Regions from separate parts of the Marinicrinis sediminis genome, predicted to be linked through region 1. Evidence: predicted binding sites of a transcription regulator. Region 1 holds the regulator's gene; the other holds the start of a gene.
What was found. Region 1 encodes CtsR, which represses protease genes until heat stress. Its sites were predicted from a motif close to ATGGTCAATAAAGGTCAAACA; they were not measured.
Positions count from the first base shown of each region.

Region 2: clpP (ATP-dependent Clp endopeptidase proteolytic subunit ClpP) is a predicted target of CtsR. The motif match lies at 1,967-1,987, and genes of this name have one in related genera.

Region 1 is NZ_JBHUMM010000038.1:59,835-63,255, reverse strand. It holds gene ACFSUC_RS13110 (S41 family peptidase) at 1-989, shown strand, start outside; gene ACFSUC_RS13105 (CtsR family transcriptional regulator) at 1,281-1,745, shown strand; gene ACFSUC_RS13100 (UvrB/UvrC motif-containing protein) at 1,928-2,443, shown strand; gene ACFSUC_RS13095 (protein arginine kinase) at 2,475-3,421, shown strand, end outside.
Region 2 is NZ_JBHUMM010000007.1:264,061-267,481, forward strand. It holds gene gap (type I glyceraldehyde-3-phosphate dehydrogenase) at 1-489, opposite strand, end outside; gene ACFSUC_RS05150 (sugar-binding transcriptional regulator) at 546-1,568, opposite strand; tRNA gene ACFSUC_RS05155 (tRNA-Arg) at 1,835-1,909, shown strand; gene clpP (ATP-dependent Clp endopeptidase proteolytic subunit ClpP) at 2,116-2,697, shown strand; gene ACFSUC_RS05165 (stalk domain-containing protein) at 2,779-3,421, opposite strand, start outside.

The sequences.
Region 1 (3,421 bases):
TTGCAGGGGAAAAAGGAACTACGGCCATCGTTCAAGTCAAGCGTCAAGGCAATTTGAAAACGCTCAGAGTGATACGCGATACCATCGAGCAGCGTTATCTGTATTCGCAAATGCTGGATGAACAAATCGGCTACATTCAATTGCTGGAATTCATGGATCAATCGGGTGACATGTTCAAGGATCATCTCACTCTGCTGAAGGAGCAGGGCATGGAAAAACTCGTACTGGATCTGCGATATAATCAGGGCGGCTACATTCACGTCCTGGATGAGATAGCCAAGCAGCTATGGGATCGTACGTTGCTAATGCATACGACGGATCGGACCGGCTACACCAGACCGCATGTCATCTTGGGAGGGACAGAACTGGATATCCCGATTGTGGTGCTGGTCAATGACTTCTCCGCGAGTGCATCCGAAATATTGGCCGGTGCGCTCCAGGATCATGGCAAAGCCCAAATTATCGGGACGCCTACGTATGGCAAGGCCAGAATGCAGCATGTTTTCCAGCTTTCTAATGAGGGAATGCTGATCTTTACGACCGATGCTTATCTGACACCGAACAAGCATGACATTGAGGGTGTCGGCCTCGTTCCGGATATTTATGAAGAGGACGAATTGGCGCAACTGGTTAAAGGACTGCATACACTGGGAACCCAAACCATCACACTGGAAGATTACTCAGATTACGTGATCGTGAATGGACTGAAGGTGCTGCATGAATCAGCCGTCACTGTTTTTAAGGACAAGCTGTACGTGGAAACGAGTCTCTTGAGCACCCTCGCTCCGGTCTCGTTCCAACATACGAGCACGGATACGAAGAGAACCATCGTGCATGGGAATACGTCAAAAACCATCGATCAGCAAAAGGGACATTTTATTACGAAAAACGGGGAGACCTATGTGCATGCAGAGATTTTGGAAACGATCCTTCCGAATCTTGACGTGTTTCTGGAAAACGGAAAACCTGTACTGCATTACGCCTACTAATGAGATACGCAATAACACACACGAATGACATTCACGAAAACGCAGAACCCAGGCAGCCACTCGAGCTGTCTGGGTTTTTCCATTCTCGGGGATCATCGGCTTTCACGGCGGATAAAATCATCTGAACAGGCAACAATGTATATCGAAAGGCCAACATGCAGGCAAGCAGAAGGGCATACTTGCATCGGGAAAAAAAATTCGCTATAATTAAAGTCAAAGAAAGTCAAAGTCAAAAAACAGTCGGTAAAATGCTGATTCATCAAGAATATTGCATGGTAAGGAGGAGTGAGGGTGCGAAACATTTCGGATTTGATTGAGCGGCATTTGAAAAAAATATTGCAGGACAGTTCGAATCAGATGATCGAGATCCAGCGCAATGAGCTAGCTGATCAATTTCAATGTGTCCCTTCACAAATTAACTATGTGATCAGCACACGATTTACCTTGGAAAAAGGGTATCTTGTGGAAAGCAAGCGTGGAGGAGGCGGATACATTCGCATTCAAAAAGTTTGTTTGCCGCAGCATGCGAAGCTGGATGACTTCCTGATTCAAACCATCGGCCCCAGAATTGATCAGAGTACCGCTGAGGGGCTGATCTATCAGCTTGAGGATGGCGATATTCTGACGAAACGGGAAGCCCACTTGTTAAAGGCGGCTATATCCCGGGAAGTACTGGTGCTCAAGCTCCCACTGCGTGATGAAATTCGGGCGAAACTGCTTAAAGCGATGCTCATCGCCTTATTGACGAAGACGTAGGTGGACAGATCGTAAGTGACAAATCGCAAGGAACAGATTAAGGTCACAGATTGGGTGAAGAGCTTTCGCTCATCATGGAGACGATACTTAAGTGATAGACGCTTAGAAGATCCTTTATCTGATGCCGGAAGGCTAAGAGAATGTCGAGTGGAATACACTAGAAACAAAGGAGGTCAGCATCCATGGTCTGTCAGGAATGTGGAAGCCGTCCTGCATCATTGCATTTTACGAAAATTATAAATGGAGAAAAAACGGAGTATCATCTCTGTGAAGTATGTGCCAGGGAACGGGGAGACAAAATACCGGGCGCACCGAATGGGTTTTCCATTCATAATTTATTGTCCGGTTTGCTTGATTTTGAACCATCCAACTCCGCCTTCTCCAAAACAGAGCAGCCACTGCGATGCGAAACCTGTGGCCTCACATACAGTCAGTTTGGAAAAATAGGACGGTTTGGCTGCAGCGACTGCTATAAATATTTTGCTGCTCGTCTCGATCCCGTTTTCCGGAGGGTTCACGGCACCACCACTCACGCTGGAAAAGTTCCGGCCAGGTCAGGCGGGAAAATAAAGTACCGACGCGAAATTGATCAGTTGAAGGAACGGCTGCATCAGAAAATCGAACAAGAAGAGTTCGAGCAGGCCGCCGAGCTGAGAGATCAGATTCGAGAGCTGGAACGGAAAATATCCGGGATGTAAAGGAGGAGACGAGGTGTCACTTGAACGTTTTATGGATCAGGCATTAAGTGAATGGATGAAAGGCGGAGGTCCTGAATCGGACATCGTGATCAGCAGTCGAATCAGGCTGGCACGGAATGTGCAGTCCTATCCCTTCCCTATGCTGGCCACCAACCATCAATCTGAAGAAGTCATGAATCTGGCAAAAAAAGTGGCGGATGATGAGGAATTTCAGGAAGTGGCTTCATTTGAGTGGTTGCCGTTATCCGAAATGAATGACCTGCAGCGCAGAGTTTTCGTTGAAAAACATCTGATCAGTCCCAATCTGGCGAATGACTCTCGAAATGGGGCAGTCATTCTCAGTGACAATGAAGCGATTAGTATTATGGTAAACGAAGAAGATCATTTGCGCATTCAATGCCTGTATCCCGGTCTGCAAATCAAGGAAGCGTGGGCGCTGGCCAATCAAATGGATGATCTGTTTGAAGCACAGATGAACTATGCATTTGATGAGCAGAGAGGCTTCCTGACCAGTTGTCCGACCAATGTAGGCACAGGACTTCGAGCCTCCGTCATGCTCCACTTGCCGGCACTGGTCCTCACTCAGCAGATCAATCGCATCCTGAGTGCGGTCAATCAGGTCGGACTTGCGGTCAGAGGAATTTATGGCGAAGGGACAGAGGCGCTAGGAAATCTGTTCCAAGTGTCGAATCAAATTACATTAGGGCAGTCTGAAGAAGAAATTATGGATAATCTGCATAGTGTCGTCAAACAAATTATTGAACATGAACGAGCCGCACGCACGAAACTGATGTCGGAATCGAAAAATCGAATCATGGATCGGGTTCAGCGCTCTTACGGCATTCTGGCTCATGCCCACATTATCGATTCCAAGGAAGCGTCTCAGCGTCTGTCCGATCTTCGGCTCGGCATCGATCTGGCATTGATTCAAGGAGTGGCTGCATGCAGCTACAATGAGCTGATGGTCATGACCCAGCC
Region 2 (3,421 bases), on a different contig from region 1:
CAGCACTTTCGCAAATGGAGCCAGACAGTTTGTTGTACAAGAAGCGTTGGAGATAATGGTGTGTTGTGCTGGATCATACTGCTCTTCGTTTACACCCATTACCACTGTGATATCTTCGTTGGAAGCCGGTGCAGAGATAATAACTTTCTTTGCTCCGCCTTTCAAGTGAAGCTCTGCCTTGTCTTTCGCTGTGAAAATACCTGTAGATTCAACTACGATTTCTGCGCCAACTTCAGCCCAAGGGAGTGCACCCGGATCTCTCTCAGCAAATACTTTAACGGATTTGCCGTTTACGATAATTTCTCCTTCACCCGCTTCAACAGTCGCATTGAAACGACCATGTGTGGTGTCATATTTCAGCAAATGAACCAGCGTGTTTACATCTGTCAAATCGTTAATCGCTACGATCTCAACTTCAGTGTTGTTCAATGCAGCGCGGAATACGTTACGACCAATACGTCCAAAACCGTTAATACCTACTTTTACCACAGTAATTCCTCCTATGAATTCAAATAGTATATTTTCAAAATGAGACAGATGCCCCATTATGAATGACGAATGATTTCCATCGCGGCCGCTTCATCGGTAACCAGTACATCCTCGTGACCGAATTTCAATACGGCGGCAATGGCTTCCCCCTTGCTCCGGCCTCCAGCAACCCCAATCACGACCTCTGTCTTCATGATGTCCTCCAGACGAAGTCCAACGGTCGGGATGTTGTGGACAACCTGACCATCGCGGTCAAAGTAATAGCCAAAGGCTTCTGCCAGCGAACCGGCCTTAGCCAGCTGACGCATGGCGTTCTCATCGGTTTTTCTCCGTCTGGCCATGGTCATAGCATCTCCGATACCATGCAGGACAATGCGGCTTTTCCGAATGAACTGAATGATTTCCTGAATGTTGGAATCTTGCATCAGGGTGTGATAGGCTTCCTCGCCCAAATGGTCCGGTACATGCAGCAATCGATAGCTGCTACCCGTTTTCTTAGCCATGATCGAAGCGACGGTATTGGCCTGCAGCTCGACTCGCTCACCCAGACCGCCTCTGGCAGGGACGAATACATTTCCCTTCCATTGGGACGATACGTTGAGACCCTCGGCCACCTCGGCCATCGTGGTGCCTCCGGCTACCGCAATGACATCCTCTGCTCCCACATATTTGCGAAGCGAAGCGGCTCCGGCTCGCCCGAGTTCCTTCAGGGTAGATTCTGATTGCTCGGAATCTCCCGGTACGATCACAACCTGCTTCAGACTATATAGCTGGCGAATGTGTGCCTCCATGTCTGTCAGTCCGAAGATGTCTTTCAGATAAGGCTGCATGTCTTCCAGCAGCTGTGCGCCGGCCTCAGTCACCCGCATGCCGATGCTCTCTGTCTCCAGCAGACCCTGCTCTTTCAGAAAATCCAGCTCGCTCCGAAGCGTGCGCTCCGTCATATGAAGCGAGATAGCCAGATTCCGGCGTCCAATGACACCGCTGAGCATCACATGGTGCAAAATGTTGTAACGCTTTTTCAAGGTATCAATGAAATCAGGCAAAAGATGTTTTTGAATTTCTATGAATTTTCTCATTCTCTCCACTCCAAATTCATCCCTTGCCTTAAAAAGCTGTCTGCGGTGCGTGGACATTATTAGTCCCGCTCTATCGTTTTGTGTCCCGCCTACAACTTCATTGTATTGAAAACAGACTGAAAATGCAAGATAAACTTTCCTGTATGGACGTCTTGATTTTTATTAGAAACTGCGATAGAATAATTCTTGCTGTCCCTGATATCCCTGATCGCGCAGCCATCATCGTTTATACGATGGCGAGTCGGGGTTCAGACTGACATATACGTGCGCTCGTGGTCCAATGGATATGACGCAGGCCTCCGGAGCCTGAGATCGAGGTTCGATCCCTCGCGAGCGCGCCATCTAAAGATTTACCCTAATTTGACGATTTTCATACCCGTCAAAATTTTTTTGATCTATGTTTGACCTTTCTTGACCTTAATGTTTATTTCCGATATAGTATTACTTAGCTACTTCCTAACCGTTCCCCGGATGTCTTGAATCGATGGATTTAGGCTATTCTAGGAGTAAGAATGGATAGGTTCATTTTTTGAAGGAGGGTTTACCAATGAGCTATGTACCTATGGTTGTCGAACAAACCAATCGCGGAGAGCGTGCCTATGATATTTATTCGCGCTTGCTGAAGGATCGCATCATTTTCCTGGGCACCCCGGTCAATGACGTGGTGGCCAACTCGATTATTGCGCAGATGCTGTTTCTGGCTGCAGATGATCCGGAAAAAGACATTTCTCTATATATCAACAGCCCGGGTGGTTCGATCACCGCAGGAATGGCGATCTTTGATACGATGCAGTTTATCAAGCCTGATGTCTCTACGATCTGTGTAGGAATGGCAGCTTCGATGGGCGCTTTCCTGCTGAATGCGGGAGCGAAAGGAAAACGTTATTGTCTGCCAAACAGTGAAGTGATGATTCATCAGCCGCTAGGTGGAGCTGAAGGTCAAGCCAGCGATATCGAAATTCGTGCAAAGCGAATTCTGAAAATGAGAGATAAGCTCAATCAGATTCTGGCAGAACGTACCGGCCAGCCGCTTGAACGAATCGAGAAAGATACAGACCGCGATTACTTTATGAGTGCAGAAGAAGCAAAAGAATATGGTATCGTCGATCGCGTCATTGAAAAGGTATAATCTAATTATGACAAACGAAAAGGTATCTGGCCGAAATGCATGCATTTCGGGCTCAGATACCTTTTTTTAATGGCTGTTATTTTATTTTTGCTCATCGAGCGGGAAAAACAGCAGATTCACAGGCAGGGAAGAACCGGCTGCCGGAATGAGCTCCAATTTCAACTCTTTCTCGGTGCCCTTCGTTCTGGCGATCAATTGAGCGCCATCGTTGACATTGAGGATGCCTGATTTGGGTACCATTTGCGGCACGCCGTTAATGGCCACTGGACCCTTGTAATTTCCACCGCGCGGAACGAGCAGCACCGCCATTTTTTCAGGGCGTTCAATGACCAGTTCATAGGTGACACCATAGTTTCCGGTCAGCGAAGTGGCGATGCCACGCATGGGATCAAAGCCCGGTGTGAACGGATCCAATTTCCCGTCTCCGATTGACAATTTTGCCGGCTCGGTCAATCCCGCTCCATCATAACGAAGTTGCTTGGAAGAGGCGACAAACGTGCCCCGGATATGATTGACATAAGGCAGAGGTGGATACGTATCCAGGTTAGACGCGGAATCTCCCCACTCCATGGCCGCGAAGTATACCTCGGCCGAACCGTCTGTCTCAATATCATACATCATATTGGTTCCTTGAGCCGGGTACACCTTCGGCATTTTGACGAGGATGCCCTTCTCTCCGGGTTCAAGGCTCATTTCAGTCTCACGATGCTTGTTCAGCATGAAA